Roseibium sp. Sym1: one gene and its partner. The main gene of each other region encodes a partner of the protein of the gene in region 2 in a complex. Links are inferred from orthologs where the notes say so. Each region holds a gene or a part of one and is shown on either strand. Other genes may lie near its edges.

The links. Proteins that work in one complex are often made in the same cells at the same time.
Region 1: rpmG (region 2) and rpmE share a complex: the UniProt entries of both Escherichia coli proteins name them as parts of the 50S ribosomal subunit. The link is inferred for Roseibium sp. Sym1 from one-to-one orthologs.

Annotation. Positions count from the first base shown.
Region 1 is NZ_CP114786.1:2,588,186-2,591,352, reverse strand. What follows is about bases 461-3,167. They hold rpmE (50S ribosomal protein L31), read right to left. Parts: upstream 2,073-3,167; coding sequence 1,848-2,072; downstream 461-1,847. Other genes in these bases: O6760_RS11815 (ABC transporter transmembrane domain-containing protein), read left to right, coding at 2,369-3,167; O6760_RS11825 (hypothetical protein), read right to left, coding at 1,041-1,574; rcdA (protease adaptor protein RcdA), read left to right, coding at 461-916. In the rest of the region: more of rcdA, read left to right, coding at 377-460.
Region 2 is NZ_CP114786.1:5,593,253-5,597,012, reverse strand. What follows is about bases 1-2,840. They hold rpmG (50S ribosomal protein L33), read right to left. Parts: upstream 1,585-2,840; coding sequence 1,417-1,584; downstream 1-1,416. Other genes in these bases: O6760_RS25920 (DUF983 domain-containing protein), read right to left, coding at 2,518-2,840; O6760_RS25925 (NUDIX hydrolase), read right to left, coding at 1,775-2,521; O6760_RS25935 (response regulator), read left to right, coding at 488-859; O6760_RS25940 (DUF3572 domain-containing protein), read right to left, coding at 50-325; O6760_RS25945 (hypothetical protein), read right to left, coding at 1-57. Outside these bases: more of O6760_RS25920, read right to left, coding at 2,841-2,982; rnr (ribonuclease R), read right to left, coding at 2,979-3,760.

The DNA of each region.
Region 1 (3,167 bases), 3.0 Mb from region 2 along the record:
GCGACGCTACGGCACCTGATGTAAACGTGGTAGGTAAAAATTTACTCGTTTACCTCTTATTAATCTTTCCAAAGTATAAATTTAGTTATCCAGTCATCTGGATGTGAGTGGCTCCTGTCCACTCTGTTTGACGCCTCCCTGTTAAAGACTCAGAGCCGCAACCGTGCGGCTCTTTTTTTTGCCTCCACCTCATAGTATCTTGTCAGAGTTCTGGTTAATGGCCGTTTTCGAAACCGTTTGGCACGTGCCTTGCTAGTTATAGGCCATGAAGACCTGCATCGTTCCAAAAAGGAACACCTGCAACGGAGTGACACATTCCGGGACGGGACAAGAAGAGATGCGGGACGATCGGATCTGTAACTGAGGCGTAGCATTCATGACGGAAGACACAAAAAAAGCCGGTGAACCAGTTGGCGCAGTGCATATCGCGCATCACCTCGCCAGCTCGGACAGCTTCCAGACGCTGTTTCAGGAAGGCATGTCGCTGGTCGAGGAGACGGCGATGTATCTGGACGGCGATGGCCGCGAGGAAGCCAAGCAGCTGCCCCGCCCGGCCTCACTGGCCTACGCGACGGAATCCATGCGCCTGACCACCCGGTTGATGCAGCTTGCGTCCTGGCTGCTGCTGCAACGCGCGGTCAATGAGGGCGAGATGTCCCGCGAGCAGGCAGGCAGCGAGAAGAACAAGGTCCGCCTCGACAAGCTTTCAAGCGCGACCGGCGGCCCGTCCTGGAGCGATCTGCCTGAAAGTCTGCGCGCGCTGATCGAACGCTCCACACGTCTCCAGGAGCGCATCGTTCATCTCGACACCATGCTGTACCGCAAGTCCGAGGAACCTGCCGAGGAAGCCACCAACGACAACCCGGTCGCCTCGCAGCTCAACAAGCTGCACGCCGCTTTCGGCAAGTTCGGCTGAACCGGGCAGCAGCCAGCCTCTATTGCATTCGAAAAGCCGCCGCGAGGCGGCTTTTTTGGTATTCGGACGATTGCCGGAGCCCGCATGACCCTCTTGGGAAAAACGGGCGCAAACTGCCGGCTCTTCACATATCCCGCATCCGGTTGGTCTGCTGTGCGAGACGCATCGTCTCGTGCTCTTCAAGGTCCAGGAGCGACTGAAGAAGCTCCTGCGCTTCGGGAATATCTGCCCGTCTGAGCAACTCCCGATAAAGATCGATCGCCTGGTTGTGAACGTTGAACACCGACACGCAGATTTCGTTGAAGTCCATTTCTGCGATGGGCACGCCGTCGCCGCGGCGGAGATCGATCGGCTCGTGTTTCAAATAGTCATACACCCAGGTATTGAGCGCCTTGGTATCGGCCTGCTGCTCGAAACCTTCGATGATTTTCTCCAATGCGGCCTCGTGATCGGCGAGATATGACAGCAGCATCCTGGCCATCTCCTGCTCATGCTGCGCCGAGCCGTCGGCGAAGCGCTCGGCGAGCTGACGGTGCATCAGCCGCGTCCAGTCGATGAGATCGGAAATCGTTTTGACTTTCATGACCTTAATCTCCGAATGGTCCAACTGCGGCTTCTTGTGCCGAAGCCCGTCATCTGAAGGGGTGGTGAGCAGCAAACGCGTGGCGCTCCGGCACCGGAGCGGACCATGGCAAGCTTCCGGCCCGGCGGCAGGGTCACACGTTTCCCAGCATAGGTCAGCCGGGCAGTTTGCAGCAAGTTCGAGCCCGGACCCGCTCGAGGCTTCGAGCATCCGGCCGGCCGCGCGGCGCCCGGAGGGCTCTCCGCACGCTGCGAGGCGCTCAACCACGAAGCAGCTTGGCCGGACCAAACACAAAAAACCCGGCCACAAGGCCGGGTCTTTCGTTTGAAGCTGCCGAGGTCTGGAGCTTTAAGAGCCTAGGAAGCCAGCGAACTTGTTCTTGAAGCGGGACACGCGGCCGCCGCGGTCCATCAGCTGACGGTCACCACCGGTCCATGCCGGGTGGGACGTCGGGTCGATGTCGAGCGTCAGGGTGTCGCCTTCCGCGCCATAGGTGGAGCGGGTGGTGTATTCGGTGCCATCGGTCATGACGACCTTGATGGTGTGGTAGTCGGGATGGATATCCGCTTTCATGGCCGGTCCTTTCAAACGCCGTGCAGCCGTCTTTCCGGGAAAGCCGCTGGCTGGCGCAAAACGAAATGAAGGGCCGCCGATCCGGATGCGGACGCCGCCCTCAGAAACATGAGGCGGGGATATACCCCATGGCCGCGTCCAAGACAAGGGGCATTTTCCTCCCTTTTTGATGCTGTCCAGCACGGGAAATCCGGGACGCCCCGCTGAGCCGCCATCTGCCGGTCTCCACTTGACCAAACCCATTGAGCGTTCCGGTGAACATGTTAAGAGGAACGGGAAACGAGAAGGAGAGCCCAGTGGCCGACGCCCCTGCTTCAGACGCGCAGACCCCGAACGGAAAATCCCGAAAGTCCCTCAGGCCGCTGACCCGCCTGCTGCCCTACCTGATCCGGCACAAGATCATGGTCGGCGCTGCGATCGTCGCCCTGTTTTCCGCGGCCCTGATCACCCTGGTGCTGCCGGCGGCCGTCCGCCGCATGATCGATTACGGGTTCGGCGCCGACGATCCCGCGCTGGTGAACTCCTATTTTGCGGTTCTGATCGTCGTCGTCTGCGCGCTCGCCACCGCCAGTTCCGTCCGTTATTTCCTGGTGATGTGGATCGGCGAGCGCGTCGTGGCCGAAGTCCGCTCGGATGTCTTTGCCCACATGACACGGCTCAGCGCCGCCTTTTACGACAGCGCCAAGTCCGGCGAGATCCTGTCCCGGCTGACCGCGGACACGACCCAGATCAAGGCCGCCTTCGGCGCCAGCGCCTCGCTCGCCATGCGCAACCTGATCATGTTCCTCGGCGCCTCCGTGATGATGGTGGTTACCAGCCCGCGCCTGTCGGTGATCGTCCTGGCCGCGATTCCGGTCATTCTCGTTCCCATTCTGGGGTTCGGCCGCCAGGTGCGCAAGCGCTCGCGCTTTGCCCAGGACACGCTGGCGGACGCGTCCGCCTATGCCAGCGAGATGCTCGGCTCGGTCAAGACCTTGCAGGCCTTCACCCATGAGGAGCGCAGCGCCGGCCGCTACGGCGCGTCTGTCGAGGCGGCGTTCCAGGCGGCGCGCAAGGCCATCATGGCACGCGCGGCCCTCACCGGGTTTGCCATCA
Region 2 (3,760 bases):
GGGCAGCGCCTGGATCTGTACCAGCACTTCCGGCAGCACGGGGGTGGGCTCAGGCATGGTTCTCGTCTCCACCGGCCAGGGCATACCGTGCGGCCGCGATCATTGTCGGCCGGATACCCGCATTCTCGCAAAAGGCAAGCAGAAGTGTCTCGTCCATCATGTAGAACTCAAGAACTCCTGCAAGAAAACCTGGTTCTCCGGCCGCCTCCCGAATCATTTCAGGGCCAATTCCGGAAACGGCCAGAAACCGGCCGATCTGCTCCGGCTCTTTGCTGAGCTGGAGCAGGGCTTCAGTGGCAATTCCTTGTGCTTCTTCAACGGACAATGACTTCCCCTGTAGATTTTTCATTGTGTTTTTTTGCCTTTCTGAAACGATTCCGGGTTAGAAGACATCTGATGTGGACCGGGGAAGGGTTCTACCGCGGACGGGAATGCGTCGCGACAAGATAAATGGGACCGGCGCAAGGCCGGGTAAAGGGCCGGACTTATGGCAAAATCGGTGTTGATCGTAGAAGACAACGAGCTGAACATGAAGTTGTTTCATGATCTGCTCGAAGCCCACGGCTACAACACCCTGCAGACCCGGACCGGCATCGAGGCCCTGCGCCTCGCGCGCGAGCATCACCCCGACCTGATCCTGATGGACATTCAACTGCCGGAAGTGTCCGGCCTGGAAGTCACCAAGTGGATCAAGGAAGACGAGGATATCGCTTCCATTCCGGTGATCGCGGTGACGGCCTTCGCCATGAAGGGCGACGAGGAACGCATCCGCCAGGGCGGTTGCGAGGCCTATATCTCCAAACCGATCTCGGTTGCGAAGTTCCTGGAAACGGTACGCGCCTATCTCGGCGAGGCCTGATTGAAACAGGCGTGATGGCCTTTTGCAGGCAAGTTCTGGTCAAGGTTTCACGACGGGTCAGGCTGTGCCGACGGCTGTGCTACGGGAAAACACCTGCTCCGCAGGCGCTTTTCAGTTCACATTAAGGTTACGGATTTACTAAAACGGCATTGTTTCTGTGCATATTTTATGGAAAATATTGCATTCGGGTTACAATAGGGTAGTGTGGCCGAAGATTAGGAGTTTTCCTGATCGGGTCATTGACGTGGTCATGTGTGACCGGACGTCAGTTGGCAAAACAGTTTCCCCTCGGAGTGCTCAGGTCCGCCGCATCTCCTGGGTCCGTGGGGCAGGTCGGCAGGGAACCGGCCGATGAGTGGCCTCCTCGAATGCCGTGTTCCCGCCGACCACTAATTCTTTCACCGAAATCGTGACGTGAATTTGTCCGCCCCCGGGCGGTAGGCACCGTTTGTTTGCCGTATGTCCGCAAGCCATGCGTGCCGCGGCACAAGCGCCTTTCCTGAAACAAAAAACCCGCCGTCGCCGGCGGGTTCTTGATACAGGCTCGGAAGCGAAGATTACTTGATCTTGGCTTCCTTGAACTCGACATGCTTCTTCGCAATCGGGTCGTATTTGTTCTTGACCATCTTCTCGGTCATCGTGCGGGAGTTCTTCTTGGTGACATAGAAGAAACCGGTGTCCGCCGTGGAGAGCAGCTTGATCTTGATTGTTGTCGCCTTGGCCATGGCCGTGGTTCCTGTTCTTTGTTGTCGGGCAAAGAGTTCTTGTGGCCAGATGGGCTGGCGAGGAATCTGCCCCAATGTCTGAAATCAGCGCGCAACCTACTCATCATGGCGTGAAAGTCAAGCGCTTGCTTTGGTTCCGCGGCGCTTTTTGACCGTCGCGGCTACCGTCGTTCACCGAATTCGCGAATGTTCAGATCTCGTCCTTCACAAAACCGCCCTTGCGGAAGAAATAATATGGCACCGGTGTTGTCGGCGTCAGGTCCGGATCGGCCGCCAGCCGGTCCTCCAGATCGCCAAGGATCTTGTTGGTGATCATCGGCAGTTCCTTCTCGCGGGCTTCATCGAAGGTCAGCCAGGCGCAGTCCTCAAGCTCGCCGGACGGGCCGTGGCCCTCCGGCAACCGGTCGGCAACGGCATCGGCCCACACGGCCAGGAAACGGGTGTCGAAGCGCCTCGGGCGCTGCGGTGGTGTGATCGCCCTTGCAATCAGGCGCAGGCCGCCGAGGTCCGGCTGGATGCCGCGTTCCGCAAATGCCTCAAAACCGGCTCCGAGGCGCAGGGAGGTGTCTGAGGCCTTCCGCCCGACGAAGACGCCGGCTTCCTCGTAGGTCTCGCGGATTGCCGCCAGCGCAAGCGCACGCACGCGGGCAGCCGTTCTGGCGTTCTTCAGGTCCTTGAACAGCTTGGCTTCCACATCGGGATGATAGGGCAGGACATTGGCGACGCGCGAATCCGACGGATCGACCCGGCCACCGGGAAAGACGAATTTTCCCGGCATGAACGTGTGGCGCATATGCCGCCGGCCCATCAGAAGGCGCACCTTTCCCGACGTATCCCGGTCCAGAATGAGAAGCGTCGCCGCATCCTTCGGCCGGATATACGGGAAGTCGCCCGCCTTTTCGTCCTTGGCCAACCGTTTTTCAAATGAGCCGGTCATGAAGTCCTTTCGGCAGGCATCGGCGGCAGGTCGTCTTCCGCGTCCGGATCGAACCCGTGCATATAGAGCGCCCATTGCAAACCGATCAGGGCGCCCTTGATGGGCCGCATGAGGCCGAAGCACAGGAGGAGCGTCAGCGGCACCCAGAGCGACATGTGGATCCACAGGGCGGGACGCCAGAGCACCTCGACCAGCAGCAGAGCGGGAATGACAATGTGGCCGACAATGGTGATTGTGAAATAGGGCGGGGCGTCGTCCGCGCGGTGATGATGGATTTCTTCGCCGCATACGGAACAGGCATGACAGCTTGTCAGGAAACCGTCAAAGATATGGCCCTTGCCGCAATTCATGCAGCGGTTCTGTGCGCCACGAAGCATGGCGGCCAGCACCTTGCGGCGTGGCCGTTCGGCCGGCGCTTCGGGCGCCTCCAGTTTCTCGTGCATTTCGTAACGGACCGTCACGAAGATCTCCTTCGACCCTTGTTTTTCGAGGAGGCCGGGCCGCGTTTGCCCTTGGGCGGACCACGCCGGGCCTTGGGAGCTCCCTTTCGAATGCGCTTTCCGGCATTGCGTCCGTGACTGAGCATTTCGAAAGTCAGCGCTCCGGCAAAGGGTGCCGCTTCCACGAGCCTGACCTCGACCTGATCGCCAAGTTGGTAGGTCTCGCCGGTTTTGTCACCTATCAGGGCATGCGACCCTTCGTCGTATCGGTAATAATCCAGGCCGATGGTGGAGGCCGGCACAAAGCCGTCTGCACCGGTCTCTTCCAGACGCACGAACAGGCCGGATTTCACGACACCGGCGATGCGTCCCTGGAAGGTTGCCCCGATCTGGTCACTCATCCACAGGGCGATCAGCCGGTCGATCGTGTCGCGTTCCGCCAGCATCGCGCGGCGTTCCGCTCCGGAGATTTCCGCGCCGATGGCTTCCAGCTTGCCTTCGATGCCCTCCGGAAGTCCGTCCTTGCCAAGCCCGAGCGCCGAGATCAGACCCCGGTGCACGATCAGGTCGGCATAACGGCGGATGGGCGAGGTGAAGTGGGCGTAGCGACGCAGGTTGAGGCCGAAATGACCGATATTCTGCGGCGCGTATTCTGCCTGGGCCTGGCTGCGCAGCACCACCTCGTTGACGAGATGTGCCTGGGGCGTGTTCTTGACCTTCGCCAGAATGCCATTGAACACCGAGGGCCTGAGGCCGCCGGAGGAGGGCAGCTTCATGTTGAGCGTGGACAGGAAATCCT